Regions from separate parts of the Neorhizobium sp. USDA 3394 genome, predicted to be linked through region 2. Evidence: riboswitches for the same ligand, from Rfam matches in the RefSeq annotation. Region 2 holds a riboswitch; each other region holds the start of a gene.
What was found. Region 2 has a riboswitch for cobalamin ahead of ACZ9EJ_RS19370 (DUF1636 family protein). Riboswitches for the same ligand answer to the same signal wherever they lie in the genome.
Positions count from the first base shown of each region.

Region 1: it holds a riboswitch for cobalamin, as region 2 does, so the genes downstream of both, ACZ9EJ_RS14455 (aromatic ring-hydroxylating oxygenase subunit alpha) here and ACZ9EJ_RS19370 (DUF1636 family protein) in region 2, are expected to answer to the same signal.
Region 3: it holds a riboswitch for cobalamin, as region 2 does, so the genes downstream of both, ACZ9EJ_RS22625 ((2Fe-2S) ferredoxin domain-containing protein) here and ACZ9EJ_RS19370 (DUF1636 family protein) in region 2, are expected to answer to the same signal.
Region 4: it holds a riboswitch for cobalamin, as region 2 does, so the genes downstream of both, bluB (5,6-dimethylbenzimidazole synthase) here and ACZ9EJ_RS19370 (DUF1636 family protein) in region 2, are expected to answer to the same signal.

Region 1 covers NZ_JBWCDU010000001.1:2,922,129-2,929,850, forward strand. Annotated here, with positions in the region: gene ACZ9EJ_RS14440 (transporter) at 1-251, shown strand, start outside; gene ACZ9EJ_RS14445 (BA14K family protein) at 319-771, opposite strand; gene ACZ9EJ_RS14450 (BA14K family protein) at 965-1,387, opposite strand; gene ACZ9EJ_RS14455 (aromatic ring-hydroxylating oxygenase subunit alpha) at 1,486-2,730, opposite strand; cobalamin riboswitch at 2,832-3,064, opposite strand; gene ACZ9EJ_RS14460 (DUF6656 family protein) at 3,230-3,844, shown strand; gene ACZ9EJ_RS14465 (L-threonylcarbamoyladenylate synthase) at 3,878-4,855, shown strand; gene ACZ9EJ_RS14470 (FAD-binding oxidoreductase) at 4,884-6,329, shown strand; gene ACZ9EJ_RS14475 (winged helix-turn-helix domain-containing protein) at 6,326-6,706, shown strand; gene ACZ9EJ_RS14480 (DUF1217 domain-containing protein) at 6,723-7,722, opposite strand, start outside.
Region 2 covers NZ_JBWCDU010000001.1:3,922,051-3,929,772, reverse strand. Annotated here, with positions in the region: gene cobD (threonine-phosphate decarboxylase CobD) at 1-436, opposite strand, end outside; gene cbiB (adenosylcobinamide-phosphate synthase CbiB) at 441-1,406, shown strand; gene ACZ9EJ_RS19390 (cobyric acid synthase) at 1,390-2,859, opposite strand; gene cobO (cob(I)yrinic acid a,c-diamide adenosyltransferase) at 2,863-3,477, opposite strand; gene ACZ9EJ_RS19380 (CbtA family protein) at 3,474-4,238, opposite strand; gene ACZ9EJ_RS19375 (CbtB domain-containing protein) at 4,252-4,428, opposite strand; cobalamin riboswitch at 4,466-4,679, opposite strand; cobalamin riboswitch at 4,739-4,947, shown strand; gene ACZ9EJ_RS19370 (DUF1636 family protein) at 5,053-5,463, shown strand; gene cobW (cobalamin biosynthesis protein CobW) at 5,460-6,497, shown strand; gene cobN (cobaltochelatase subunit CobN) at 6,514-7,722, shown strand, end outside.
Region 3 covers NZ_JBWCDU010000002.1:231,871-239,592, reverse strand. Annotated here, with positions in the region: gene ACZ9EJ_RS22645 (carbohydrate ABC transporter permease) at 1-271, shown strand, start outside; gene ACZ9EJ_RS22640 (ABC transporter substrate-binding protein) at 297-1,562, shown strand; gene ACZ9EJ_RS22635 (substrate-binding domain-containing protein) at 1,644-2,624, opposite strand; gene aztD (zinc metallochaperone AztD) at 2,960-4,198, shown strand; cobalamin riboswitch at 4,389-4,583, shown strand; gene ACZ9EJ_RS22625 ((2Fe-2S) ferredoxin domain-containing protein) at 4,681-5,490, shown strand; gene ACZ9EJ_RS22620 (ABC transporter substrate-binding protein) at 5,487-6,983, shown strand; gene ACZ9EJ_RS22615 (ABC transporter permease) at 6,993-7,722, shown strand, end outside.
Region 4 covers NZ_JBWCDU010000001.1:1,831,174-1,838,895, reverse strand. Annotated here, with positions in the region: gene ACZ9EJ_RS08700 (NAD+ synthase) at 1-908, shown strand, start outside; gene ACZ9EJ_RS08695 (TolB family protein) at 924-1,754, shown strand; cobalamin riboswitch at 1,782-1,970, shown strand; gene bluB (5,6-dimethylbenzimidazole synthase) at 2,051-2,737, shown strand; gene ACZ9EJ_RS08685 (hypothetical protein) at 2,738-3,421, opposite strand; gene ACZ9EJ_RS08680 (NADP-dependent malic enzyme) at 3,572-5,899, opposite strand; gene ACZ9EJ_RS08675 (UDP-2,3-diacylglucosamine diphosphatase) at 6,133-6,936, shown strand; gene ACZ9EJ_RS08670 (MFS transporter) at 7,004-7,722, shown strand, end outside.

The DNA of each region.
Region 1 (7,722 bases), 1.0 Mb from region 2:
AGGAGCGGGCGCGACTGCTGCATGAGGAAATCGACTCGAAGCTCTCCTCCGAGACTAACCGTCACCTCTACATCCTGTCGCTGATGACCGCCTTCCTGCTGCCGCCGACCTTGGTGACCGGTTTTTTCGGAATGAACACCTCGTCGCTGCCCTTCGAGGGAGGTTCCGGCGGGACGGCCTATGCCTTCGGCTTGATCGGCGTTTCGGTGCTTGCCGCCTGGTGGCTGTTGAAGCGCACCGGCATTCTCTGACCGCCCGACAAACGAAACCCTCCCGGGGTCGATACCGGACGGGTCGGATAGTGCCTACCGGGCGCTCTTAGAAATAGGGCGAATAGCAGGTCTGGCGCGGGCCGTAGTTCGGCTGGAACGAGTTCGAATAGGCGTCGTAGGAACGGTAGCGATCGGCACACCATTCGTAGTGGCGCGGATTGATATCGTCGCCGCCACCATAGGCCGGAGCGGGCTCGGCATAACGCGGTTGGGCGGCGATGGCGCCGCCGATCAGGGCGCCGGCACCGAATGCCGCCAGTGGGAACCAGTAGCCGTTGTGGCGGCGGTAACCCGGACGGTAGTCGCGATAACCGCGATGCCCGCCATACCAGCCGCCGCCATGGCGACGGTACTGCACCGGGGTCACGTCGGTGCTGGTGCCGGTTTCGATCCCGGCGGCCGGAGCGGACGGCAGCGGCATAGCCTGAGCCGGCATCAGAGCGCCGGCGAGAACGGCAGCGGAAATGCCCGCAACCGCGATCTTCTTCAAAAGAGTCATGTTAAGTCCCCAGATCCCTTGTCCATGTTTCAAGTTTTGACAGCCAATTGTTTCAGTATGCAGTGGATTTCAATTTTGCCGCGACCTTAGGAAGTTCATCCTGAACGCGCAATTAACGTGCGCCGCGACGAAGCAAGACCGGCCGTCGGCAAATGCCGCGACCGGGCTTGGCGGAGAGATGGCCAACGCCTGCTTATCTGTAGGGCGAGATGCAGCGTGCCCTCACGCCGGCGCGTGGTGCGTAGGTATCGTCCCAGGCCCGATAGCTGCGATAACGGCTTTCACACCAGGCGACGTGGCGGCTCGAATAACCGCCGCGGTCGGCCTGTATGGCACCACCGATGATGGCACCGGCGCCGAAGGCGGCGAGCGGGAACCAGAACCCGTTGTGATAACGGTAGCCCGACCGGCGGTCACGATAACCCCGGTGGCCACGATACCAGCCATAACGGTCACGCCGGAAGTCGCGACGGTACTGGACATTGGTGATATCGCCGGCGGCCGAAATGCCGGACGGCGGCGCCGGCATTTGGACAGCCTGCGCCGGGACGACACCGGCAAACATGGTGGCGACGGCAACTGCCGCTGCCGTCAAGCGCAAACGAAGAGCATTCATCCCGGGCGTTTCCTCATTCTGATTTTCAATGAGAAAACAACGCCGGATGTGAGATTCCGTTCCTGGCAGAGCGCCCGGCACGGATCACGACTTGGCGATCAGGCGACGATCGAAAGTTGCGCCTGGTCGCCCTGCAGCCGGTTGACCATGAAGTTCGAATACCATTCGACGAACTGCATGACGCCGCCCTCGTGGAGCGCCGAGTAGGGACCCGGCTCATAGGCGGGCGAGCGAATGCCGAAGGCGTTCTCCTCGACGATCTGGCGGTCCTGGTCGTTGGTCATGTTCCAGACATGGGTCAGTTCTTCGAGATTGTAATCGACGCCCTCGACCGCATCCTTGTGGACCAGCCACTTTGTGGTGACCGCCGTTTCCTCCGGGCCGAGCGGAGTGACGCGGAACGAGATCGCATGGTCGCCGAGAATGTGGTTCCAGGTGCTGGGATAATGGAAGAGCAGCATGGTGCCGATCGAGTTGATCGTCACGTCGTCGGAGAGTTTGCGCTGTACGGCGTTGCGGCCGCTCATCGTATAACTCTCGGCATCCTCGATCAGCGGCATGCGCGCGACGCGGAACTGGCCGGTCTCGTCCATCCGGAACTCGCTCGGCAAACCCGCCTCCTCGCAACGCTGCCAATGGGCGGCGATGACCGGATCGTCCTTGGCGCCCTGGACGCCGGTCGCTGTCGGCGATTCCGGATAGGTACGGCAGAGTTCCGGGTGGTTGGCCGCGCAGTGGTAGCACTCGCGGTTGTTTTCCCAGACGAGCTTCCAGTTGCCCTTCTCGATGATCGTCGACTGGTGGGCGACCTTGGCTTCCGACAGGCGGTGCGGGGCCATATAGGGTTCGATCGCGGCGCGAACGGGGGCGAAATCCGGTGCTTCGTTGGCAAGGCAGATGAAGATATAGCCGGCGACGCTCTCGCAATGGACCTTCTTCATGCTGAACTGGGTCTTGTCGAAATCCTGTCCCATCTGGCGGCCGACCAGAAGCGAGCCGTCCAGCTCGTAGGTCCACTGATGGTAGGGACAGACGAGCCTGACCGCCGAGCCATGCTCCTTGGTGCAGACGCGGCTGCCGCGGTGGCGGCAGGTATTGTGCAGCGCCCGGATCTGATTGTCGCGGCCGCGCACGACGACGATGGGATAATCGCCGATCTGCAGGGTGAAATAGGCTCCGGCCTTCGGCAGCTCGCAATCATGTCCGACGAACAGCCAGTCGCGATACCAGATCATTTCCAGATCGAGCTTGTAATAGGCGGGATCGGTGTAGAAGGGCTGTTCGAGGCTGAAGCCTTCGCGGCGGTTCTTGAGCTGCCGCAGGGCCTGATTGCGAATTTCCATATTACCTTCCTTGTCAATGTGGACAGCGGAAGGACATGGAAATGCCGGTCGGCCTCAAGGCCTACCCAACACCCTGTCCCGAACGCCCGCCGCGTCCGGTCGTCATTTTTGATCCCGAGGCTGGTTTCCGGGCTCAGGAGCTTGTCCCTTGGGGGGACCGGCTCGGCGCCTTCCCGGGCGGCCGTTACGGCTCTTTCCCAGTGGCTCATGCCGTGCCTTGTTGCTCCACCACCGTTGCGGGGGCAGCGCCGGATTAGGGTTTCTAAAGACCCCTGCCGGCTTCCCAATTCTCCGCCTTCCCTAGTCAGGCGACACCTCAAGATCGAGGCGGATATAATCATCGAGCGAGCGTGTCGCATAGGCGACATTGCGACATCGGCAACCGCGTTGGCGACAGCGGCGAAACGGCCCAGAATGCAACACTCCAGCCCCGCGAAAGCGAAACCAGTCATTAAGGGATAAGCCATAAAATCCCGGCTCGAATGGGAGCGATGCCACCGTGCAGGCCAAGGGAAAGATTCGTTATTATAAAGCTCCTCCGCCAACGCCTCCGGCGCCGGTGGTGATGAAGACTGCCGCCCATTCCGAATTCCTCCGGACGGGGCGCATCGCCCGCTACAATCCGGTCTGGCTGCCGGAAGAGCGCCGTTATCTCACCCATGAAGAGGTCGCAGAGCGCACCGGCAAAAGGCTCGAGGCAGCCGGGGAAACGAGCCACAACCGGATCAACTCCTTCCATCGCTCGATCCAGTTTCCAAAGATCATCTTTCACCACACGCTCGATGAGCGGCCGCATCTCGGCTATTGCCATGTCACCGCGGCAAGAACGTTTCTTCCACGCGGCATCCCCGTGAGCTGGTCGTTCTATATCGCCAACTTCTTCTCCAAGATCGGCGAGGAGGAAACGTTTTTCGAGCATATCAGCCCGGCCTATTCCCGCATGTACTTTGCCGTTGCGGTCGAACGCGAGGCCGATCAGCCGCTGAAGATCAACCGCACGATCCGCAAGAACGGCCTTCTGTTCCAGACCAACGATCCGATGGAAGCGGTCAAGAACGTCCTGATGCTTGGCACTTCCAACGAAATGCTCCGCGAGATCATCAAAAAGCTTTGAAGACGCCCGGGTCCGCGTTATTGACGGGCGGATATGACGGCTCAAATCATCGACATCACCCGGGATCACGACGGCGCGCTTGCCCAAGCCTGCACCGTCCTTGCGGACGGTCTTCCCGTGGCGATCCCGACCGAGACGGTCTACGGACTTGCGGCGGATGCCACCAATCCCACCGCCATCACCCGCATCTACGAGACCAAGGGCCGGCCGCGCTTCAACCCGCTGATCTGCCACATGTCGGATCTCGACATGGCCGAGCGTTATGCCGACTTCGATCCCATCTCGCGAAAGCTTGCTAGAGCCTTCTGGCCGGGGCCCCTCACCCTGATCCTTCCCCTGAAGCCCGAAAGCGGCATTCATCCGCTGGCGACGGCCGGGCTCGATACGGTCGGCATCCGGCTTCCCAAGGGCTTCGCTTCGGAACTCATCCGTGCCTTCGGCAAGCCGCTCGCGGCCCCCAGCGCCAATACGTCCGGCAAGGTGAGCCCGACCAGCGCGCGCCACGTGGCCGACGACCTGGGCGACAAGCTGGCATTGATCATCGACGGCGGCGCGGCTCCTGTCGGTGTCGAATCGACCATCGTTCGCGTCGAGAACGGCGTGATCCGGCTGCTGAGACCGGGCGGGGTAGCCGCCGAAGAGATCGAGACGGCAACCGGCCTTGCGGTGATCCGACCGGAGGGACCGGCGGCGATCATCGAGGCTCCCGGCATGCTTGCCTCTCATTATGCGCCGGGTGCCGCGGTGAGGCTCAATGCCGACCATGTCGAGACCGGCGAGGCGTTGATCCGGCTCGGTTCCGCTCCGGTGAAGGGAATGGAGCTCGCCGCAGCGGTTTTTGACCTGAGCCCGTCCGGCGACCTTGCGCAGGCGGCGGCAAACCTGTTCGATTACCTGAAACGCGCCGACGCCACCGGCGCCGCCAGCATCGCCGTCACGCCCATTCCCGACCATGGGCTCGGCGAGGCCATCAACGACCGGCTGGCGAGGGCGGCCGCCCCGCGGGAATAAGCCGGGGGCAAAAGACGAGGAGACGCTGATGGACATTCCAGGGCCGAAACCAGAACTTCTCGACCGCTTCGCGGCGATCGTCGGCGAGAACCACGTCCTGCGCGGCGCGAACGATCTTGCGCCGCATCTCGTCGAGGGCCGCGGGCTCTACAAAGGTTCTTCGCCTATGCTCCTGAAGCCGGGTTCGGTCGAGGAAGTCTCCGCGATCCTGAAGCTTGCAAGCGAGACCGGCACGCCGATCGTGCCGCAGACCGGCAATACCGGCCTCGTTGGGGGACAGACCCCGCGCACCGGCGGCAGCGACTTGATCGTGTCGCTCGAACGGATGAACCGCATCCGAGACGTCGATCCGGTCGCAAACGTGCTGGTCGCCGATGCCGGCGCCATCCTCGCCGACGTCCAGAAGGCGGCGGAAGCCGTCGACCGGCTGTTTCCGCTGTCGCTCGGCTCGGAAGGGTCCTGCCGCATCGGTGGCAACCTTTCCACCAATGCCGGCGGCACCGCCGTGCTCGCCTATGGCAATACCCGTCAGCTCTGCCTCGGGCTCGAAGTGGTGCTGCCGACAGGCGAGATCTGGAATGGCCTGCGCCAGCTCAAGAAGGACAATACCGGCTACGACCTGCGCGACCTGTTCATCGGCGCGGAAGGCACGCTCGGGATCATCACTGGGGCTGTGCTGAAACTCTTTCCGCAGCCCGTCGGGCACCAGGTGGCACTTGCAGGCATCAATTCGCCTGAGGATGCACTGAAACTCTTCGAGCGGGCCTCGAACCTCTGCGGCACGGCGCTCACCGGTTTCGAGCTGATGCCGCGCATCGGCATCGAGTTCGTGACCCGGCATATAGACGGCGTGCGCGATCCGCTCTCCGAGCCGCATCCGTGGTACGCGCTGATCGACATCTCGACTTCGGATTCCGCCGAGACCGCCAGTTCCATGGTGCAGTCGCTGCTCGAACAGGGTTTCGAGGCGGGCCTGATCCGCGACGCCGTGATCGCCTCCTCTGTCGCCCAGCAGAAGGCACTCTGGCACATGCGCGAAAGCATGTCCGACGCCCAGAAGCCGGAGGGAGGGTCGATCAAGCACGACGTGTCGGTGCCCGTCTCGAAAATCCCGAGCTTCATGGCAGAAGCCGAGCAGGCGGTGCTGGCAGCCATGCCGGGCGCCCGGGTCTGCGCCTTCGGCCATCTCGGCGACGGCAACATCCACTACAATATCTCGCAGCCGATCAGCGCCGACATGGCCGCCGACAAGGCGGCCTTCATCGGCCGCTGGCGGGAAATCAACGCGATCGTCCACGGCATCGTGCTCGCCGCCGGCGGGTCGATTTCGGCCGAACACGGCATCGGCCAGTTGAAGCGCGACGAGCTTGCCCAGATCCGCTCGCCGATCGAGATGGACCTGATGCGGCGCATCAAACAGGCGTTCGATCCGGCGGGCATCATGAACCCCGGCAAGGTAGTGGCCATTGCATGAGCCAGCCGTCAAAGACCACGATCCGGATCGACCTCGACAACGGCGTGCGGCTCGGTCCCGGCAAGGCGCAGCTTCTGGAACTGATCGCCCAGCATGGCTCGATCCGGGCGGCAGGCGCCTCGATCGGCATGTCCTACCGGCGGGCATGGCTGCTGGGCGACGAAATCAACCGGATGTTCAAGGAGCCGTCGATCTTTACCCGCCATGGCGGGAAAAGCGGCGGGGGTGCGGGCCTGACCGAATTCGGCCAGGAACTGTTGTCCCGCTACCGGAGGATGGAAAAGGCGAGCCGAGAGGCAATGCGGGCAGATCTCGACTGGATCGAATCGAACGCCGATCCGCGCTTTGAAACGGCCGACAAGAACGACGACGCCTGAGGAGACCGGTTCGCTCTCAGCTCATCCTGATCTGGGACAATGCCCACAGGGTATCCGAGCTGATGCCGGCCGAACCGCCGCCGCCGCTCATGATGCTGACCGCCGATGCCGTGTTCACGCTGTTCTCCAGATCGTACATGATCGTGAAGCGCTGCACCAGTTTCCTCACCTTTTCCGGATCGGCAAGATCTTCGAGATCGAGCTTGCTCTCCACTATCTTGGCCTGCCGGTCGACATCCATATTGCCGATTTCGGCGGGCAGGCTGTAGGTGACGCGGAAGAATTCCATCAGCGCCTCGTCGCCGAGGATCACGTAAGGATCGGTGATGCTGTCGGACATGCGCTCGAAATACAGCGCCAACCGAACACCCGGATTTTCCTCGCCCTGCTGGGTTTCGAGCATCTGGCGGACGTAAAGATCCTGGGTCGCGACAACCTCGCCGCCGTTCTGGGCCTCGCCTGCCGAGCTGCGGTCGATCTCGCCCTTGGAATCGAAATTGAATGTTCCGACGATCTGCGCAAACCGCTTGTCCGTCTGGGTATTCACGAAGCTATTGGGATCGGCGGGATCCGAGTTGAAAGCCTCCTTCAAGAAGTCGTTGGTGACTGTGGAAGGGTCTATCCCCTTGGAGATCAGCAGGATGTCCAGCGTCTTGCGGTCGGCGAGCAGCTCGTCGCGGCTGCCGATACGCTGCATCGCGTCGGTATAATATTTCGCCTCGGTCTGGGCTTTCGCCCTGGCCGCCTTGAGTTCGTCACCTTCCATGAACCGGCTTTGGCGCAGGATATAGTCCTTGGCGACATTGGTGATCGTGGCATTTGACTGGAGCAGCACCTGCCGCGTGACGCCCCCTTTGGTGTCGAAGTTGAAGAACTTGGCAAGCGAGACGAAGCGCTCATCGTTCAGCTTGTAGATATAGCTGTTCGGATCGGAAAGGTCGCTTTTCAGGGCATTTTTGATCGTCAGTTTCGAAACGGTCGCCGGATCTAGCCCGACCGCTTCCAGCGCGAAAACC
Region 2 (7,722 bases):
CGATGACGGCGAGGTCGGCTTCCGCCAACCGATCCAGATCGGCGGTTTCCATGACCTCGAAACCAGCCAACCGCGCCGCTCGGGCATGCTCCGCATAGGTGGGCGAAAGAACCGCAGCTTGGCCTTTCCTTGCGATCAGATCGGCGACCATCGGCAGCAGGATCTGAGTCCCCGGTCCCGCCGCGACATGTGCCGCCGACGGCACGCCGTAGGCAGCAGCGGCAAGGGCCTTCAGCCTTTCCGCCGATGCGACCTCAGGCAGTCGCGTGAAAGCATTGCCGGGAAGCGGCGAATGCGGATAGGAATGCGGGCTGATACCGGTGGAGAGATCGACCCAAGGCTCCGGCGCATGTGGAAACAGCGCCCGGGCACGGGAAAGATTGCCGCCGTGCTGTATCGGATCGCCAATCTCATCGCCAATTTCAGGGCCTGCCACCTTCATGTTCCTTCTCGCATTTTTCGCCCTGATCGTGGAGCGCATTTTCGGGTATCCGGACTGGCTGTTCCGGCGCATCGGTCATCCGGTCACCTGGATCGGCGCACTGATATCCCGGCTCGACCGCGATCTGAACCGCGAAAGCGACGACTTTTCGACGCGCAAGCGAAAGGGCGTGTTCGCGCTTTTGGCGCTTCTCGGCATCACCGTCCTGCTCGGCCTGGTGATCGAATACGACCTGAGAATGATCCCCCTCGGGCCGATCCTGCTGGTCCTGATCGCTGCGAGCCTGCCGGCGCAGAAGAGCCTTGAAACCCATGTCGAGGCCGTCGCGACGGCGCTGCGGGACGGAGGTTTGGAAGCCGGACGGAAGGCCGTGTCGAAAATCGTCGGGCGCGACCCGGAAAAGCTCGATGAAGCCGCCGTCTGCCGGGCGGCGATTGAGAGCCTGGCCGAGAATTTTTCGGACGGCGTCGTAGCGCCGGCCTTCTGGATGGGGATCGGCGGTCTTGCGGGTGGCGTCGGCTACAAGGCGGCCAATACCGCCGACAGCATGATCGGCCACAAATCGCCGCGCTACGAAGCCTTCGGCTGGGCGGCCGCGCGTTTCGACGACCTCATCAACCTGCCCGCCTCGCGCCTGAGCGCCCTTCTTTTCGTGGTCGCAGCAGGTTTCATCGATCGCGCCTCGCCGGGCAACGCGATCCGGGCCATCAGGCGGGATGCCCGCCATCACCGGTCGCCGAATGCCGGCTGGCCGGAAGCGGCGATGGCCGGCGCGCTCGGCATCGCACTCGCCGGGCCGCGCAGCTATGGCGGACAGATGATCGAGGCCCGGTTCATGGGCGAGGGCGGGCGTTCCGAGCTCACCTACGACGACATTCGCCGCGCGCTGAAACTCGCCCGGATCGCCGACGCGTTGTTGATCGGCCTTTTCGGCCTTCTGGCGTGGATCATCTGGCAAGTTTGAGCAGCCCATCGAGATCGAGATGCTTTTCCATATGGGCCGCCAGCCGGTCGAGCACCGCGTCCACGCCTGCCTCGTAATCAAGGCTGGATGCCGAGCTGCCAAGCCGCGTCAGCCATGCCGACCGCTGCCGGTCGTCCGAGAATAATCCGTGGAGATAGGTGCCCCAGACCCGGCCATCCGCCGATATCGCACCTTCCGGGTTTCCGCCGATTGTCGCAAAAGACCGCGTGCAATCGGCACCGGTGGTTCGCCCGATATGCATTTCATAACCGGACAGGGAGATTCCGTCGAAACTCGCGCCCGCAACGGCCTCCAGCCGTTTATCGCCCGCAAGAACCGTCTCGACATCCAGCAAGCCCAGCCCTTCGATTGCGCCGGGCGGTCCTTCCGTCCCTTCCGGATCGGCGATCGTTTTGCCGAGCATCTGGTAACCGCCACAGAGACCGAGCACTCGACCGCCACGACGGACATGTGCTGCAATATCCACGTCGAAACCCGCCGCCTTCATCGCCCGTAGGTCGGATATCGTCGCCTTCGAACCGACCAGCAGCACAAGATCACAATCGCCAGGGATGGCCTGTCCCGGCCGGACCCGGATCAGATCGACATCCGGCTCCGCTTCCAGCGGATCAAGATCATCGAAATTGGAGATATGCGGCAGGATCGGCACCGCGATCCTGATCTTCGCACCCGCCTTCCGCACCGAAGGCGCATTGAGGCCCAGCGCATCTTCCGCCGGCAGCCGGGCCGCATCGGCAAAATGCGGCAACAGCCCGACCGACTGCCAGCCGGTGAGTTCCCCGATCATCCGCATGCCGTCGGCGAACAATGCCGGATCGCCGCGAAACCGGTTGACGATAAAGCCCCGGATCATCGCCGCATCCTCGGGATCGAGCACCAGCCTGGTCCCGGCAAGGCTGGCGATCACCCCGCCGCGGTCGATATCGCCGATCAGGACCACCGGCACGTCGGCGGCCCGCGCAAAGCCCATATTGGCAATGTCATTCTGGCGCAGATTGATCTCGGAAGCGCTGCCGGCACCTTCGATCAGAACCAGATCGGCCTGATTGCGAAGAAGCCCAAAACTTTCCAGAACCCGCGGCATCAGCGTCCGTTTGAGCATCTGATACTCGGCAGCCTTGGCATTGCCTTCGACCCTGCCCTGCACCACCACCTGCGCGCCGACCTCGCTCTGCGGCTTCAGGAGCACGGGGTTCATATGGACGCTGAGCGGCACCCCGGCGGCGCGGGCCTGCAGCGCCTGCGCCCGGCCGATCTCGCCGCCATCCGCGGTGACCGCCGCATTGTTCGACATGTTCTGCGGCTTGAACGGCATGATCTTCAGGCCACGCAGCGTGAAAGCGCGGGCAAGCCCGGCCACGACCAGCGACTTGCCCACATCCGAGCCCGTTCCCTGAAACATCAGCGCCCGAGCTGGCTTGATCCCGGCCATCGCTTAAAACTCGATGCCGGCCTGGGCCTTCACGCCCGCCTTGAAGTGATGTTTGACCAGCGTCATCTCGGTGACCATGTCGGCGGCCTCGATCAGCGCCTGCTTGGCGTTTCGGCCGGTAACGACCACATGCAGGTCCGGCCGCCGCGCCTGGAGCGTCGCGACGATCTTGTCGAGATCGAGATAGTCATAACGAAGCGCGATGTTGAGTTCGTCGAGGATGACCAGTCCGATCGTCTCGTCCGCCATCAGCTCGAGCGCCTTTTCCCAGGCCTTCTCCGCCGCAGCAACGTCACGCTTCAGGTCCTGGGTTTCCCAGGTGAAACCTTCGCCCATCGTGTGCCAGACGACGCGGTCACCGAAGACGGCAAGCGCCGGCTGCTCCCCGGTCGACCAGGCGCCCTTGATGAACTGCACGACGCCGACGCGGCGGTTGTTGCCGAGCATGCGCAGCGCCAGGCCGAAGGCGGCGGTGGATTTGCCCTTGCCCGAGCCGGTATGGACGATGAGAAGACCCTTTTCCTGGGTCTTCTCGGCCACTTCCGCATCCTGAACCGCCTTGCGGTTCGCCATCTTGGCGCGATGGCGCTCGACGGACGCCTCGTCGATCTCCTTCACCGGGAAGCGAGCTTCGCCGGAGATCCGGCAGAAGCTTCCTCGCCGGCCCGGAATCTTTCGCGGACCACACCGGTAAGCGCGCCGAGCACGGCCCAGAACACCAGGTTGGTGGCATAGACGGCGTTGACGAAGCGGGCATGAAGATCCATCGGGACCGCCGTTTCATGGCTTGGCGGGAGCGGCGCGCCGACGAGATGCGGAGCGATCAGCAGCACGATAGCAAGTGCCGCGAACACGGCCGAGCGGGTATAGACGAGAAGGCCGAGGCCGATTGCCGTGCAGACAGCCGTCGAGAGCCACCAGATCTGGCGCGGTCCGAGCTCGGCAGCCGGCATGCCGGGCAGTTCCGGCGGCAGGCCGAGGCCGGGCGCGAGGATGACGGCGAGGAAGCCGGCAATGCCGAACATCAGGCCGCCGCGCCAGCCCTTGAAGCCCCCAAAGGCTTCCGAAGCGGCAACGAGGACAAGGGCGAAGCCGATAGCCGACAGCATGTCGGCGGCAGCAGTATAGATGAAACGTTCGAAGCCATCGGCAGGAGCCCAGGCTTCTTCGCTGTGGTGATGCTCGGCAGCAGGTGCCGCGGTGCCGGCAGCGGCAGGTGCCGCGTCATGGCTGTGGCCTGTCTCGGGCGCGGCATTTTCATACACTTCCGCCTGCAGGATCAGCGGCACGGTGGAGAAGCTCTGCATCACGGTGAGCAGCAATCCGGACAAAAGCCCGGCGATCACCGCCGTGAAGACGATGTTACGAAACAGCGACATTTGGGAGAACTCCTCAGTGGCAGGGGAAGGCGAGCGAGTGGCGCGTGTCATGCGCGGCATTGTGGACGACTTCCAGATGCGAGAAGCCGACAAAACCGACGATGAACAGGCCGAGCAGGGCCGTCATGCTGAGGGGAATGATCTTCGAAGCGGAAATGCCGACTGCGGTTGCAGCAGAATTCGTAACCATGGTCTCGTCCTTTCGCCCTCCACCCGAGGGCCGTTCACGTTCTTTGCCGCCTCTGGCAGGTCTCCTGGCTCGCGGATCGGACGCCTTTACCCGCCTTCCCGGATTTCTCCAGTGGCTTGACGGCCGAACGGCCGTTTTGGGCAAAGACTTTCCGCTTACAGTTGCGGGGGCAGCCGCGGGTTGGACGACAGAATTCGTCGCACCGCATTCCCTCTAAAACCCTTCCGGGCACCATAGGCTGGGCCACTATAGACGAATTCGGCGTCACGGCAATCGCCTTTGCGACGCATTGACATGGGTGTGCGACCGGGCTTAGGTGAAGGGAGATGGTCCCTTTCCGGCAACGGGGAGGGCTAAGAGAGAATGCGGTGCGATCCTTTCCTAAGGATCAATGCCGCGGCTGCCCCCGCAACTGTAGGCGGCGAGCCGTTTGCCGAGAGGCCACTGGAGAAATCCGGGAAGGCAGGCAAATGGCGGCGACCCGCGAGCCAGGAGACCTGCCGTCCGATAATTTTGCTTCACCGGGCGGGGTGCTCCGGGCGAAGTTTCTCGATCACCGCAGACGGTTTTGGCCTTCTGCTCCGCGCCCCGATTTTTCGACCCCGGCGGGAACGCGGCTGACCGATGAGTGACCACCGACCAGATGATCCGGCTATCGCCAGCCCGGCAGATGTGACGATTTTCGTCTGCACGAATTGCCGTGACGCCTCCGACGGCGAAATCCGGCCGGGTATCGCGCTGATCGCGGCACTGCGTGAAGCGGCCGCCGGCAAGCCGCTCGCCGTCAAGCCCGTCACCTGCCTTGCCAATTGCGAAAAGAGCCCGAGCGCCGCCTTCAACCACAAGAGCGGCTGGTCCTATGTCTTCGGGCATCTGTCGCTCGACAATGTCGAGGACATCGTTACCGGCGCGATGATGCTGGCCGAGGACGAGCGCGGTTTCCTTCCCCTTCGCGGCCGTCCCACCTGCCTGCGCGGCAAGGGCATGACGGCCCGTATTCCACCCTTTCATCATCACGAGGACATGCCATCATGAGCGTTTCGTTCGACCGCGTTCCCTGCACCGTCGTCACCGGGTTTCTGGGAGCCGGCAAGACCACGCTGATCCGAAACCTGATCGAGAACCTCAAGGGCAAGCGCTTGGCGATCATCGTCAACGAATTTGGCGATGTCGGCATCGATGGCGACGTGCTGAAAGGCTGCGGCATCGAAAGCTGCCCGGAAGACAACATCATCGAACTTGCCAACGGCTGCATCTGCTGCACGGTCGCCGACGATTTCGTGCCGGCAATCGACCGTATCCTGGCCATGGAGCCGCGCGTCGACCATATCCTCGTCGAAACCTCCGGCCTCGCCTTGCCGAAGCCGCTCGTCCAGGCCTTCCAGTGGCCGGACGTCAAGGCACGGGTGACGGTCGACGCGGTGATTGCCGTCGTGGATGGGCTGGCGCTCGCCGAAGGCCGCGTTGCCGACGACCACGAAGCGCTGGAAGCCCAGCGTCAGGCGGACGGCTCGATCGACCACGACGATCCGGTCGAGGAAGTGTTCGAGGACCAGGTGGCCTGCGCCGACATGATCGTGCTCACCAAGAGCGACCTTCTCGATGCCGCCGGCCTCGCGACCGCCAGGGACCGCGTCGCAGCACATCTACCGCGTGCCGTGAAAATCGTCTCGGCCGCCAATGGCGCCATCGACCCGGCCGTGCTGATCGGTCTCGGCCTTGCTGTTGAGGACGATATCGAAAACCGCAAGACCCACCATGATGACGAACTCGACCACGATCACGACGATTTCGACAGTTTCGTCGTCGATCTGGCCGCAGTGACCGATGCTGAAAGCCTGGCCACCCGCATCTCCGCGACGGCCGAAGCCGAAAACGTGCTGCGCATAAAAGGCTTCGTGGAAGTCGCGAACAAGCCGATGCGCCTGCAGGTTCAGGCGGTAGGATCGCGCGTGAACCATTATTTCGACCGCGCCTGGGCACCCGGCGAAGCGCGGGTAAGCCGCCTTGTCGTGATCGGCGAAAAAGGTATCGACCGCGCAGCGATCGAAAGGATGCTGGCCGCATAAGAGGCCCGAGGGAAGGATGCACATACTCGCCACCACATCGTCGTCTCTCGACGACCTGATCGAACCGGTCGACCTCAACCAGTCACCGGCCGACGTGGTGGTGCTGTCCTTTTCCGGCAGCGACCTGAACGGCATTGCGGCCGTGTGGAATAAGCCTGCAAGCGGCGGGAGCGATACCCCCCTCTGGCCTGCCGGCCATCTCCCCCTCAAGGGGGGAGATTGGCAAGATGCACCCGCCTTCCTCAAAAGCCAACGCCGGAGTGACGCGAGGCCTAGCCACGATTCGATCTCCCCCCCTGAGGGGGAGATGGCCGGCAGGCCAGAGGGGGGTGGCCCCTCCGACCACAACTCGGACAAGCTTAGTCCCCCCATTCCTCCAACTCTCCGCCTCACCAACCTCTCCGATCTCCGCCACCCCATGTCGGTGGACCTGTGGATCGAGAAGACGGCGGCGCATGCCAAAGTCATCCTCGTACGCATCCTCGGCGGCTATGACCGCTGGTCCTACGGCGTAGAGGAGCTTTCCCGATTGGCGCGCTCCAGGAAGATCATGCTGGCCCTGCTTCCGGGCGAATGCAGCATCCGCGACGAACGTCTCGCCGGGGCCTCGACGGTTTCGGAAAACCAGCTCGCCGGCATCCTGGCCTGCTTCCGCGAAGGGGGGCCGGACAATATGCGGCTCCTCGCAAAATTGCTGACGACCCTGGCCGAAGGTAGAACGGAACCTCTGCCTCCGGCAGCACCGATGCCGAAGGCCGGATACTACAAGCCGGGAAAGGGCATCGTCGCGGCCGATGACCTGCTGGCCAGCCTCGCATCGGATGCACCGCGCCTGCCGATCCTGTTCTACCGCTCCATGCTGCTGGCCAATGATGCCGCACCGATCGACGCACTGTTCGAAGCGCTAGCTAACCGTGGTTTCGCGCCGGTACCCATCTTTGTCTCCGGCCTGAAGGATGCCGACGCTGTCGCCTTCGTCGGACAGGCGATCTCGGACCTGAGAGCCGCGGCAATCCTTTCCACCACCGCCTTTGCCAGCGGCACGGACGAGAACGGCGAAACGATCTTCGACCGCACCGGCGTGCCGGTATTCCAGATCGTCATCGCCACCACACGGCGCGAAGGCTGGGCGGAAAACCGGCGCGGCCTCAACCCCGCCGACCTCGCCATGCACGTCGTCCTGCCGGAGCTCGACGGGCGCATCCTGGCCGGCGCGATCTCCTTC
Region 3 (7,722 bases), on a different contig from region 2:
GCCCAATGCCTGGCCGGCGATCACCGCGTTTGCGATCTTCTCGGTCGTTGCCCATTGGAACGACCTCTACTGGCCGCTGATCGTCGTTTCCAACCAGTCCTACGCGACGCCGCCGCTCGGCCTCCTCTATTTCCGCGCCGCCGAGGCCGGCGACGACTACGGCGCGCTGATGGCCGCCACGCTGATCATCACCACTCCCCTCGTCGCTGCTTTCCTTCTCGCACAGAAGCGCTTCGTCGAGGGCATCACCATGACCGGTCTCAAAGGCTGACCGGCATCAAACAGGAGACTATGCGATGAAGCATCTCACCAAGTTTTTCGCCGCAGCGGCGATTGCCATGACGGTGTCGCTTCCGGCCCATGCCGAAACGACATTGACCGTGCACTATCCGATGCCGGGTTTCTTCAAGGACGTGATGGACACGATCTCGAAGAAGTTCATGGAAGAAAACCCGGACATCAAGATCCAGTTCGCCAACCCGTCGGCGACCTATGAAGAGGGCATCCAGCTGATCATGCGCCAGGCCGGCACGGCGGAAATGCCGGACCTGACCTTCATCGGCCTCAACCGCCTGCGCATGGTTCAAGAGCGCGACCTGCCCGTCGATCTCGCTCCGTTCATCGCCAAGGAAGGCGATATGGGCAAGCTCGGCTTTTCCGACAACATCCTGAAGCTCGCACAGGTCAAGGGCAAGCAGGTCGGCCTCGCCTTCGCGACGTCGAACCCGATCATGTACTACAATGCCGACCTCGTTAAGGCCGCCGGCGGCAATCCGGACGTTCCACCGAAGACCTGGGATGAGGTGATCGCGCTCGGCGCCAAGATCAAGGCGCTCGGCAACGGCGTCGAAGGCATCGATTTCCGCTGGCAGGGCGACGACTGGATGTTCTCGGCACTTCTGTTCGGCGCCGGCGGTCAGATGTTGAGCGCCGACGAAAAGTCCGTCGCTTTCGCCGGACCGGAAGGCCTGAAGGCTGTCGAAACTCTCGACCGCATGGTCAAGCAGGGTGGCCTGCCGGTCTTCACCGCCCAGGCCGGTGAACAGGCCTTCTTTGCCGGCAAGGTCGGCATCGAATTCAAGACGACCGGCGCCCTGCGCAACACGATCAAGAGCGTCGGCGACAAGTTCGACCTGCGCACCGCGCAGATCCCGCTGATCGATCCGGTCAGGGGCAAGCTGCCGACCGGCGGCAACGCGGTCGTCATCCTCGCCCGCAATGCCGAAAAGCAGCAGGCAGCCTGGAAGTTCGCCAAGTTCGCCGCCGGTCCTTATGGCGCCTCCGTCGTCGTCCCGGGCACCGGTTATGTTCCGAACAACGAGCTCGCCGCCAAGTCGCCGGACTATCTCGGCAACTTCTACAAGCAGAACCCGCTTTTCGTCGCCGGCCTCAGCCAGATGGACCGCATGATTCCCTGGTATGCCTTCCCGGGCACCAACGGCGTCAAGGTCACCCAGGCGATCGTCGAGAACCTGTCGCGCATCGTCGAACAGCAGGCCACCCCGAAGGAAGCACTGGAGGATGCGGCTTCCGAAGTGAAGGGCTTGCTGCCGCGCAGCTAAGATCCGTCCCGGCTTGATCGGATCATGGAACCGCCGTTTCCGACCGGAAGCGGCGGTTTTCCCTTTACGACGCAGGGTGTCTCAGATCGCCCGCACCGTGCCGCCTCGCCGCAGCATATAGGCGACATCGAGATGACGGGCGGGAGCCGCATTCTCGGCCATGTCCAGCAGCAGCGAGGCCGCCGCCGCCCCCATGCTCGCATCCGGCATCTCCACCGTCGTCAGCGGCGGGTCCATCAGCCGTCCGATGGCGATCCCGTCGAAACCGGCCACGGAGATATCGCGTGGTACGGAAAGCCCTTCCCGCCGCAGGGCGCCGATGACCCCGAAAGCCAGGAGATCGTTCGAGGCGATGATCGCCGTCGGCGAAAACATGGAGAGCTCAGCGCTAAGGTCGAGCTGGTCGTATCCGCTGACGAAGGGGATCTGCACCGCTTCCAGCGGCGGAATACCGCTTTCCGCCATGGCGTCGCGATAGCCTTCGTGGCGGAACCGGGCGCGGTCGGAGGTCGCGAAAGCGCCGGAGACGAACAGAATGCGGCGATGCCCAAGTCCGATCAGCAGCGTGGTCAGCTCGTGGCCAGCGCCCCGGTTGTCGACGGTGACGGCGGCGGGAAACAGCGCGGTCGGCATGTTGTGGAGGAGCACGGTCGGCGGCAGCGAGGGCATGAGGGCAACGCTCGTGGCCGGATCGCAGACGGTCAGGATCAGGCCGGTCGGCCGGTCGTTGAGAAGCGAGGCGACTGCGTCCGCCTCGCGTGCAGGGTCGTAGTTCGACTGGGCGATCAGCACGCCATGGCCGGCAACCAGCATGCGGTTCTGGATGCTGGAAAGCGACGAGGCGAAGACGGGATTGGTGATGCTGGGGATCAGCACGCCGACCACCGGCCGTTGCCCTGGCCTGCCGGCCGATGAATGTATCGGCCGATAACCGAGCTCTGCCGCCGCGCGGCGGACCCTGCGGGCCATGCGGTCGCTGACATTGCCGTTGCGACTGAGCGCCCGGCTCGCCGTTGCCAGCGAACATCCGGCTCTTGTTGCCACCTGCTGCAATGTCGTCATCAGGGAATGCCTCTTCCGTTTACCAGGCCGCACGGCCTGCCGAGAGCAGATTTCGTCCCGATATGTAAGAGTTTTATGTCAGCAACGGCGGATTCTCCTCAGACGCGGCAAAGCCGACTGTCGCCAGGCAAGCTTTAAGGCCCATCTTGTTCTGGCGCGTCAAACGCTCCACGGCCCTGATCGCGAGGCCGAAACACGGCAAATGCCATTCATCGCATTTTTAAGATTGACAGCCCTCGTGTATGTAATGTTATTACATTTATCAAGCGAGCGTAACTCTGTAACATGCCCTAGCCCGCTCCCGACGCCGCGATCAACAATCAGGAAGGAAGCTCATGAATTTGTCCCTCGCTCGAAACAGTCTGCTGGCCGCTGTTGCGTCAGGTCTGATCTTGGCGGCTTGCGGAGCGTTTGCCGATGAAGATCATGAGACGAAGCAAGCATGGCGTCTGTTTGTCGGCGATCACACGATCCCCGTCGTGCGTGCCATCAACTTCGAGAACGGCAAGGAACTCGGCCGCTATGACGTCAAGGGTCCCGCGGCCCTGACCGCCAGCGCCTCCGGCCAGACCGTATTCGCCACCCAGTCGGATCATGACATCGTGCACGTCATCAAGACTGGCATCGATTTCTCCGATCACGGCGGGCATCGGGATCTGGAGGTCTCCGACGTCGGGTTGTTGCCCGTGACTTTCGAGGGCAGGCGTCCCTTCCACGTTGTTCCGCATGACGACCACGCGATCCTTTTCTACGATCGAGGTGGCAAAGCGGAGATCATCGATGAAACGGCTCTTCTTGAGGGCAGGACCGAGGTAAAGACAGTCGATACGACGAGGCCGCATCACGGCGTAGCGGTGACGATGGGTCGTTTCGTGCTCGTGTCCGTCCCAAACACTGAAGTCGAAACCAAGCCCGACGAGCTTCCGCCGAGGGTCGGTCTTCGCGTCGTCGATGAGGCGGGCAAGCAGGTCGGCGACATCGCCAAATGCACCGATCTTCACGGCGAGGCCACCTCGGCCCGGCTCGTCGCCTTCGGTTGCAAGGAAGGCGTTCTTGTCGCACGGCCCGGGGGCATGGACGGACCGAAGCTGGACATGCTCGCTTACCCGGCGGACCTGCCGAAGGGCAGCACCGGGACCTTGCTTGGTGGCAAGGCGATGCAGTTCTTCCTCGGCAACTACGGCGAGGACAAAATCGTCCTGATAGATCCGGATGCCGAGAAGCACTTCCGGCTGATCGACCTCCCCACCCGCCGCGTCGACTTCCTGCTGGATCCGGCAACGCCGCGCAATGCCTACATCCTGACGGAGGACGGTGATCTTCATGTGCTGGACGTGATCAAGGGCGAGATCGTTCGCAAGGCCGGGGTCACCGAGCCCTACAGCAAGGACGGCCATTGGCGTGATCCGCGGCCGCGTCTTGCCGTTGCGGACGGTCATATCGTCATTACCGATCCGCGGCACTCGCTGATTCGCGTCGTCGATGCGGAGAGCCTGAAGGAGGTCCGTACGATTCCCGTCGAAGGAAACCCTTTTACGATCGTTGCCGTCGGCGGCTCCGGCGCATCGCACTGATGCGGACAACCTTTGGCTCCGGAATTGTCACCGCAGTTCCGGACCGGGATCATTTCATCAGAAATGACGATGCAGTAGTCCGGAGCCTGACGACTGCGCTTTCTTCCGGCCTGATCTTGGACGAAATCTTCCGGATCCTTTGTGCGCCCTGGGGACAACCAGCCACGGCGTTGACAGTCGGCAAAGGGCGTGTAGGTTGGCGCCGTCAAGGTTCTTCCATCCCGCGATGGAAGCTAAGAGGGAATCCGGTAAAAACCGGAGCTGTCCCGCAACTGTGAGCGGTGAGCCGTTCGTCCAACATGTCACTGGCAGCCAATGCCGGGAAGACGGGCGATGAAGGCTTTGACCCGCAAGCCAGGAGACCTGCCTGACGATAGAAGTTCCGTGGTCGGGGTGTGCCACAGGGATGACGGTTCCGTCGGGCCATCGCGCCTGCCGTAACCTTCATTTTTGCTGCCTCCTCAATGAGTGAGACGAAGGCAGTGAAAACACAGGGATTACCTTCCCAGAATTTATCCGGTCGCGCCGTCCTCCTGATCGCGAAATCCGCCTTTGCGGCATCGCCGCATCGGGAAATGCGGCGGCTCGCGGAGCTTGCGGCCGGCGCGACCGGAGCCCGAACCGTGCGCTTCGCCTTTACCGAGCAGGGAACCCCTTCCCTGCGCGAAGCGCTGTCCGATCTGCTCGACGAGGATGTCGAAACCGTCGTGATCGTGCCGCTTGTCCTGCCCATGGAGCCAAGCTTCCATATCTGGCTGACGAAATCGCTGACGCGCTGGAAGGCCGCCGACAGCCGCCCCTGGCCCGCCTTGTCCGTCGCCAAGGATATCGCCTCCAGCACGCTGATGGCGCATCTTCTCGGCGAACTGCTTGAGACGGCCGAGGCGCTGGATGCTCCAGAGACCGAAAACCCGCCTGTCATCGAAGGTTCCCTCGTGCCGGCCCAGAAACGCCGCGTGCTGGTCTGCCAGGGCGGTCCCTGCAACGCGGCCGGAGCCGATGTGATCTGGGGACATCTTCGCAACCAGCAGGAGCGGCAGAAATTGCGCGCTGCCGGCGATGGCACGATGACGGCAAAGTCCACATGTCTCGGTCCCTGCAGCCTGGCGCCCGTGCTGCAGGTATTTCCCGAAGGCACCTATTACGGCGGCGTCAACGAAAATGCGATCGACCGGATCATCGGCGAGCACCTGCTGGGCGGCCGTATCGTCGAGGACTTCGCCTATCACCCGACGGGCCGCAAGCAGCGGCTTCGCACCCCATCCGAACAGAACAAGAGGAGAGAGAATTGAGGTCGCAGACCGTATCGCGCCTGGCCGCCGCCTGGCTCACCGCCGCCACCTTTGTCACCGCGGGCACTGTCTTCGCAGGCGAGCCGCTTCGCGTCGGTGCCACCTACATCACCAGCGGCACGGACCCGGCCAAGGGCTCGAACGGCTGGGCTCTGGTCAGCCATGGCGTCGGCGAGAACCTCTTCACCGTCGATCGCAACGGCAAGCTCGTGCCGGAACTGGCCGAGAAGGCAGAGCGCATCGCAGACCTGACCTGGACCGTCACCCTGAAGCCCGGCCGCCTGTTCTCCGATGGCACGCCCGTCACCGCCAGGGCACTGGCAGCCGGTTTCGATACGACGTTCGCCAACAACAAGGCGGCGCTCGCGACCGGCGGCAAGCTGACCTTCGAGGCGGGCGACGACCTGACGCTGAAGGTGACGACCGAAAAACCGGTGCCGTTCATTCAGGCACTCTTTGCCGAATGGCCGCTGGTTGCCTACAAGCCCACCGGGACCGGCAATGCCGTCTTCAGCGGTCCTTACCGTGTCTCCGACTTCAAGGCGGATGCCTCGATCACGCTTGCGGCCAACATGCATTTCGCCGGCGCCGAAAAGCGTTCGCCGGTCAATTTCCGCAGGTTCGGTGATGCCCAGACCCTGACGCTGGCGCTGGAAGCAGGAGAACTCGACATGGCCTTCGGCTTGCCGTCGGAGGTCGTGAGCCGGCTCAAGACCAGTCCGGACCTGACGATCAAGTCGTTCCCGGTCGGGTACCAGTATCTCGCCTTCTTCAATACTGCCCGGCCGCTGATGGCTGACGTGAAGGTGCGCCGGGCGATCGATCTGGCCTTCGACCGCAAGGAGCTTGCGGCCGCGATCAACGGCGGCGAACCGGCCACAGGTGCCTACGCCGCCTATTTCCCCTTTGCCGGCAGGGAGGCCCGCCCGAGCGATCTCGCCAAGGCTGGAGCGCTGCTCGACGAAGCCGGCTGGGCAAAAGGCAGCGGCGGCATGCGCGAAAAGGGCGGCACGCCGCTGCGCCTGCTGGTCATCACCTATCCGCAGCGCCCGGATCTCGTCACCATGCTGCCGGTGGTCAAGGCGGAACTCGCAAAGATCGGCATCGCCATCGATACGCAGGTGGTGGAGAACATCCAACAGGTCGCTTCGGCCGGCGACTTCGACATCGCACTCTGGGCGCAGCACACTGCCCCGAGCGGCGATGCCGCCTTTTTCCTGAACTCGATGCTGAGAAGCGGCGCTTCCCTGAACTACGCGAAATATGCCTCGCCAGACTTCGATGCGATCCTCGACCGGTTTGCGACCGAGGGCGATCCGGCAAAGCGGGTGGCGATCGCGCTGGATGCCCAGCAGAAAATCTTCGCCGATGCGCCCGCCTCCTTCCTGGTATCGCCCGTCTGGTATGTCGGCCTGTCGAAGCGGCTCAAGAACTACGAGCCGTGGGGATCCGACTACCACGTCCTGCGCGCCGATATCGGCGAGGCGGAGTAGGGCCAGGTGATGCGGCTGGCCCGGTTCGGCATACAATCGATAGCGGGGTTGCTGGCGGTTTCGCTCGCCTCCTTCTCGGTCATCACCCTGATGCCGGCCGATCCGGTCACGATCGCCATTCGCGCCTGGAGCCTGCCGGCGACGGAGGAAACCGTCGCCGCGTTGAGGGCGGAGTGGGGGCTCGATCAGCCGCTGCCGGTCAGGTATCTGCACTGGCTGGCGGATTTCCTCACCGGAGATTGGGGCCGCTCCTTCCGGACCGGAGAGCCCGTGCTTGCCGAGTTCGCCGAGCGGTTGCCGGTCTCGCTGTCGCTCGGTCTCGCCGGCCTGGCTCTGGCGATCGTGCTGGCAATTCCGCTCGGATTCTTCTCAGCCGCCCATCCCGGGGGCATTGCCGATCGGATGAGCCGGGCTCTGTCGATCTTCGTTCAGGCGGTGCCTGCCTTCTGGCTGGGCCTTGTCCTTCTCTGGGTCCTCGGTGTGCGGCTGCGCTGGGTCAGACCCTTTGCCAATGATTGGACCGCGATCGTCCTGCCAATCCTGCTGATCGCGCTGCATTCCGTTGCCGTTCTTTCCCGCGTCTATCGGCGCGACCTGAAGGAGACCGCCGGGCAGCCGCATTTCCGCACGGCGCTTGCCAAGGGCCTGTCGGAAAGGCAGGCACTCTGGAGGCACGGCCACCGCGGCGCGCTTTATGCTCTCCTGTCGGCAGTCCGTTCCGAAGCCGGCTGGGTGATCG
Region 4 (7,722 bases), 2.1 Mb from region 2:
GGCATTGCGCCCGCGGGCCGATGGCGCGCATCCCGGAAAAGGAGGAAGCGGACTATCGCGCCTGCCTCCTCGGCTTCCGCGACTACGTCAACAAGAACGGTTTCAAGTCGGTCGTGCTCGGCCTGTCCGGCGGCATCGACAGCGCCATCTGCGCGGCGATCGCCGTCGATGCGCTGGGTGAGGAGAGGGTGCGCGCGGTGATGCTGCCCTATCGCTATACGTCGGAGGATTCGCTGAAGGATGCGGCCGATTGCGCCAGGGCGCTCGGCTGCCGTTACGACATCGTGCAGATCGCCGAGCCGGTGGACGGGTTCTCGTCGGCGCTTGCCGAACTGTTCGAGGGAACCGAGGAAGGCATTACCGAGGAGAACCTTCAGAGCCGTGCGCGCGGCACGATCCTGATGGCGATCTCCAACAAGTTCGGCTCGATGGTGGTAACGACCGGCAACAAGTCGGAAATGTCGGTCGGTTATGCGACCCTCTACGGCGACATGAACGGCGGCTTCAATCCGATCAAGGATCTCTACAAGATGCAGGTCTACGCGCTGGCCGCCTGGCGCAACGATCACCTGCCGCCGACGGCCTTGGGTCCAAGCGGCGAGGTGATCCCGAAGAACATCATCTCCAAGGCGCCGTCCGCGGAACTGCGACCCAACCAGACCGATCAGGACTCGCTGCCGCCCTATCCGGTACTCGACGACATCCTCGAATGCCTGGTCGAGCTGGAGATGGGCACGGAAGAGATCATCGCCCGCGGCCACGACATCGCCACCGTTCACCGGATCGAGCACCTGCTTTATCTCGCCGAATACAAGCGGCGCCAATCGGCACCGGGCGTCAAGATCACCAAGAAGAACTTCGGTCGCGACCGGCGTTATCCGATCACCAACCGGTTCAGGGATCGGTAGGAGAGGATCATGGCCCTGCGCAGCTCGGTCGAGATCTTCAATATCCGGACGAGGACGATGCGGGTGGTCTGGCAGACCGAAGCCCTGTTCGAGGCGCCCAACTGGTCGCCCGACGGGCGCTACCTGATGCTTAACAGCGAGGGCCTGATCTATCGGCTGTCACCGGATGGAGACGGCGGTCCGCAGCGCGTCGATACCGGCTTTGCCGGACAATGCAACAATGACCACGGCATTTCGCCGGACGGTTCGCTGATCGCCATTTCCGACAAGGTGGAGTTCGGCAAGTCGGCGATCTATGTCCTTCCCGCCGAAGGCGGCACGCCGAGGCTGGTGACGCAGAACCTGCCGTCCTATTGGCACGGCTGGTCGCTGGACGGAAAAAACTTCGCCTATTGCGGCATTCGGGGCGACGAGTTCGATATTTATACGATCGGCATCGAAGGCGGTGCAGAGTCGCGGCTGACCTTCGGCGAGGGCCGCAACGACGGACCGGATTATTCGCCGGATGGAAAATGGATCTACTTCAATTCCAGCCGCACCGGGCTGATGCAGATCTGGCGCGTTCCGGCATCAGGCGGCCCGGCCGAGCGGATCACCGACGGCGGTTACGGCGACTGGTTTCCGCATCCGTCACCGAAAGGTGACAAGATCGTCTTTGTCTCCTACGACGCCGATGTCTTCGACCATCCGCGCGACCACGACGTCCGCGTCCGGCTGATGGACATGGATGGCGGCAATGTCGAGACGCTGTTCGATCTCTTCGGCGGTCAGGGCACGATGAACTCGCCCAACTGGTCACCTGACGGCGATGAGTTTGCCTACGTGCGCTATTTCCCCGTCGCATGAACACCTTGCGCCGAGGATGGCGCGGGGGCATAACCGATCCTGTCAGGTGCCGGCGACAAGCCGGAGAATCGGGAATCCGGGGCAGATCCGGAACGTGCCCAACGCTGTGAGGTGGACGCTCGGCCGCAGGATTTGAGGCCACTGGGAAACCGGGAAGGCTGCGGCGGGAAGCGGATGAAGCCAAGTCAGAAGACCGGCCTGACACGATAGACCGACCCCGCGCGGACGGCGGAAAGGTTTCGGACCTCTCCTTGCTCTCAAAGGCAGGGGAGCGACGGCATTGTTGGGGACAAACGATGCAGCATGATCCTTTCGCGCATGCCTTGCTGCCTGCCGGTGAATTTTCGAAGGCCGAACGTGCGGCCGTCTACAGGGCGATCGAGACGCGCCGCGACGTGCGCGACCAGTTCCTGCCCGATCCGCTGCCGGACGACCTGGTAAAGCGCCTGCTTGCCGCCGCGCATGCCGCACCCTCGGTCGGCTTCATGCAGCCCTGGAATTTCGTCCTCATCCGCGATCCGGCGGTGCGGGAGGCGGCTCGAGCCGCCTTCTCGCGTGCCAATGACGAAGCCGTGGAGATGTTTCCGGACGAGAGCCGTGACCTCTACCGCAGCCTCAAGCTCGAAGGCATCGTCAAGGCGCCGCTGTCGATCTGCGTCACCTGCGATCCGGATCGTGCCGGCCCGGTCGTGCTCGGCCGCACCCACAATCCGCGCATGGATGCCTATTCGACCGTCTGCGCCGTGCAGAACCTGTGGCTGGCGGCAAGGGCCGAGGGCGTCGGCGTCGGCTGGGTCAGTATCTTTCGCGACGAGGACGTGCGCACGCTGCTCGGCATTCCCGACCGCATCGAGATCGTCGCCTGGCTCTGCCTCGGTTATATCGACCAGCTCTATGGCGAGCCGGAACTGGCGCTCAAGGGGTGGCGCCAGCGCCTGGCCCTGGATGAACTGGTCTTTCAGGACCGATGGGAGAACCGCTGATTATTGCTGCGGCTGCGGTCCTGCCGATTTCGGATTGCTGAGATCGATATCCGCTTCGGGCAGGAAAGCAGGCCCGACGGTGCGCACCTTCTTGTTTGGATCGTATGGCCGCTCGGGCGGCGGTGAGGCGGGCGGGCGGACCGCGGCCTGTGGCTTTTGCGGGCGGGTCTGCAGTTTGGTAACCCCGGAATAGGGCTGCTCTTCGGTGGGAAGCTCGATGCCCGGCACCTTTCGGCGGTCGTCGACAACAGGCGGCAGCGGCTCGAAGGAAGGGATGCAGCGCTGCTCGCGAATGGCGGCGAGAATGGCATTGCGCTCTTCCGAAGGCAGGATCATCTGCCGCGAACTGTTCCGTTCCGCCGCAAGCGCGTCGCGACTCTGCTCCATTCGCTCCAGCGCATCCCGCATCTGGCCGCAGACCTCGGCATTCGGGCCACCCAGAACCACGATGCTGCCATTGCCGCAGCCGGCGCGGCGCATGTCGATCCGGAGCTCGCGGATATCCGAATTGTATTCGCCGAGCTGCTGGGCATAGCTGCGCGCCACGGACGTGCTGCCGATGATCTGCGGGCTGTTTCCAAGTTTCCGGTAAAGGACCGCACAAACGGCAGGGTCTCCCGCCAGCGCTGCGGCAGGCAGAAGCAAGAGCGGTATGGTCAGCAGGCCGCGAATCGGTATCGGCAATTCCGGCATCCTCTCCTAATGGGAGATGGCATCATGGAGCGTGTCGGTTGACAATCTCATAAAGCCGCGATCACCGCACGCCGAAATCCATCCCCGGTGCCTTTCGAGCCCCAAACGGGGCCCGCGCCAAAGCAGGAGAAGAAATGCAGCTCAGAGTTGAGCTTGCAGATTGGGCTGGGATGCCTCCACGACGGCAAGCGCCGCCATGTTCACCACGCCGCGCGACGTGACCGAGGACGACAGGATATGCGCCGGCTGGGCCGCCCCGAGAAGAATGGGGCCGACATGCAGGGCGTCCGTCAGGTTGCGCACGAGGCCGAGCGAGATGTTTGCCGCATCGAGGTTCGGGAAGACCAGCAGGTTGGCCTCGCCGGTCAGCGAACTGTTCGGCATGGCCCGCTTGCGCAGCGTTTCCGACAGGGCAGAACCGCCCTGCATTTCGCCGTCCACTTCCAGTTCCGGCGCCTGCTGGCGCACCAGCTTCAGGGCGGCCCGCATCTTCTGGGCGCTTTCGGAATCGCGCGAGCCGAAATTCGAATGGCAGATCAGCGCCGCCTTCGGAGTGATGCCGAACCGGCGAATTTCCTCGGCCGCCAGAATGGTGATCTCGGCGATTTCCTGCGCGGACGGGTTGTAGTTCACGAACGTGTCGGTGAAGAACATCGCGCCGCGCTGGGAGATGACCAGGCTGAGGCCCGAGAAGGCGCAGACGCCCGGCCGCTTGCCGATGATCTGGTTCACGTCGCTGAGGTGCTTGTCGTAGCGTCCCTCGACGCCGCAGATCAGCGCGTCGGCATCGCCGCGCTTGACCGCCAGGGCACCGATCACCGTATTGTTGGTGCGCACGATTGTGCGTGCCGCCTCCGGATTGATGCCTTCACGGCCGACCAGTGCGAAATATTCGTCGACATAGTCGCGATAGCGCGGATCGTCTTCCGGGTTGACCACGGCGAAATCGACATTCGGGCGGATACGGATGCCGAAACGCGCCAGCCGCGCCTCGATGACCGAAGGACGGCCGATCAGGATCGGCATCGCCGTCTTTTCCTCGAGCAGGACCTGGGCGGCACGCAGCACGCGTTCGTCCTCGCCTTCCGAAAAGATCACGCGGTTCTTTTCGGATACCTTGGCGGCGCTGAAGATCGGCTTCATGACGAAACCGGAGCGCCAGACGAAGCGGTTCAACTGGTCGAGATAAGCCTCGAAATCCTGGATTGGCCGGGATGCGACGCCGGTCTCCGCGGCAGCCCTGGCGACCGCCGGTGCGATTCGCAGGATGAGGCGCGGGTCGAAAGGCGAGGGGATGAGGTAGTCGGGGCCGAAGATCGGAGTCTCGCCGGAATAGGCGCGCGCCGCGACGTCGGAGACCTCCTCGCGCGCAAGCGCCGCGATCGCCTTGACCGCCGCCATCTTCATTTCCTCGTTGATCGTCCGGGCGCCGCAATCGAGCGCGCCGCGGAAGATGTAGGGGAAGCACAGGACATTGTTGACCTGGTTCGGGAAGTCCGAACGGCCGGTGCAGATCATCGCGTCGGGCCGGGCGGCGCGGGCAAGCTCGGGCATGATTTCCGGCGTCGGATTGGCGAGCGCCATGATCAGCGGCTTCTCGGCCATCTGCTCCAGGAGTTCGGGCTTCAGTACGCCGGCGGCAGAGAGGCCGAGGAACACGTCGGCACCGCCGATGCTGTCGGCCAGCACGCGCTTGTCGGATTTCTGGGTGTAGATTTCCTTCCACTCGTCCATCAGCGTGTTGCGCCCGTCATAGACGAGGCCTTCGATGTCGTGGACCCAGATATTCTCTTTCTTGGCGCCGAGCGAAACGAGGAGATGCAGGCAGGCAAGCGCCGCGGCACCGGCGCCCGACGTCACGATCTTTACGTCGGCGATGTTCTTGCCGGCGAGTTCCAGCCCGTTCAGGACTGCGGCGGCGACGATGATCGCCGTGCCGTGCTGGTCGTCGTGGAAGACCGGGATGTTCATTTTTTCACGCAGCCGGCGTTCGACTTCGAAACACTCCGGCGACTTGATGTCTTCGAGGTTGATTCCGCCGAAGGTCGGCTCGAGCGCCGAAACGGTAGAGACCATCGCCTCGATGCCGGGCGCGTCGATCTCGATGTCGAAAACGTCGATGCCTGCGAATTTCTTGAAGAGGACGGCCTTGCCTTCCATGACCGGCTTCGAGGCCAGCGGGCCGATATTGCCGAGACCGAGCACGGCCGAGCCGTTGGAGACGACGGCGACGAGGTTGGCGCGGGCGGTATAGTCCGCGGCCAAGTCCGGGTTGTCGCGGATCGCCAGGCACGGTGCTGCAACGCCCGGAGAATAGGCAAGCGCCAGGTCGCGCTGGTTGCCGAGCGGCTTCGTCGCCTGGATCTCCAGCTTGCCGGGCCGCGGATAGCGGTGGAAGAACAGCGCCTGCTCGTCGAGATCGCCGCTGACCGGCATGGTCGGCGACTTCGGTTTGTCCTGCGCGTTCATGTTTCCTCCTGGGCTTGCATGTTCTGTCTTTGAGGGGTCGAAAGGAGAGACCTCTCATTACATCAATCGACCCAAAGCAACAGCAGCTAATTTTGCGGTCACGGCGGAAATTGGAACATGGCCGATTGGGCGCGGTACGCACCTTTCCCGGTCCCTGTCATCATCCTGAAACACGAGTCTGGTTTTGAAGCCAACAGAAGCGGCAGCGAAAGGACGACTTCGTGACCGGTGAGATGGATACAAGACATTTCAGAACGCTCTTCATTTCGGACGTTCATCTGGGCTCCAAGGCAGCCCGAACGGACTTCCTCCTGGATTTCCTGCGCTATCATGAAGCGGATACCATTTTCCTGGTCGGCGACATCGTCGATGGCTGGCGGCTGAAGCGCAACTGGTATTGGCCGCAGGGCTGCAACGACGTGGTTCAGAAGCTGCTGCGCAAGGCGCGCAAGGGTACCCGCATCGTCTACATCCCCGGCAACCACGATGAATTCCTGCGCTCTTTCCCAGGCACGCATTTCGGCGGCATCGAAGTCGCCGAGCGCGAGATCTACGAGATGGCCGACGGCAAGAAATACCTGATCCTGCATGGAGACGAATTCGACGTCGTGGTCCGCAATGCCCGCCTGCTCGCCTATCTCGGCGACTGGGCCTATGACGCGGCGATCGTCATCAACATCGGCCTTGCCGCCATCCGCCGCCGTCTCGGCATGCCCTACTGGTCCTTCTCCGCCTGGGCGAAGCTACAGGTCAAGCACGCCGTCAATTTCATCGGCGAGTTCCAGCGGGTCGTTGCCGACGAAGCCCGCCGCAACAATGTCGATGGCGTCATCTGCGGCCATATCCATCACGCCGTCATGGAGGACATCGACGGCATCCACTACGTCAATACCGGCGACTGGGTGGAAAGCTGCACGGCGATCGCCGAGAACTTCGACGGCACGCTGGAAATGATTTCCTGGCAGAACATCGCCGCCACGGCGGAGATCAAGTCCTTGCCGGCGCCGCAATCCATCGAGGACATGCGGGCCGCCTGAACGGCCTGCCACAGATGGACGGCCCGGCCGGAGGGCTACATCTGGCCATAGGCAGGCACAAGGGTGTGTGTTAGGTAAGCTGAAACTTCAGCAACCCACCCGTGAAATCGTGATTCCCTCAAATACGGCGCAAGCTGCGCCCCGGTTCTTCCAGTTGCGCTGTGCGATCGCCTATGGGGCGCCGCTCGGGGTGAACGGAGTGATTCTGCCCTATCTGCCCGTCTGGCTCGACGGGCTTGCCTTTACCGAATTCGAAATCGGCCTCGTGCTCGCAGCCCAGCTTCTGCTGCGCGTGGCTGCCGCCCCGGTTGCCGGCCTGCTTGCCGACCGCATGACGGAACGGATCCTCATGCTCGCCTGGTCCGGCGCGTTGTCGTTGTTGACCGCATTCGCCATGTTCTTCACCCACGACTTCTGGCCGGTTCTCATCGTCATCGCCGTTCAGGCGGCGGTTTTCGCGCCCTATGCGCCGATCGTCGAATCGATCGCCGTCAGCGGGGTCCGGCGCTGGGGTTTTCAGTACGGTTCGATGCGCGTCTGGGGATCCGTCGGCTTCGTGGCCGTGGCGCTCGTCGTCGGCGAACTCCGCGGATTCTGGGGTTTCCAGGCCATCCCCTGGGCGATAGCGGTCGGTTTTCTCCTGACCGTCGCGGTCGCCTTCGCGGCTCCGAAGCTCGGCCGGGCGGTTGCAAGGCCGGATCCGGAGAGGATGCCTCAGCCGAGCTCGCTCAGAAGGCTCGACCTGCACTTGCTGATGATCGGCGCGTCGGTGGCGCAGGCGGGCCA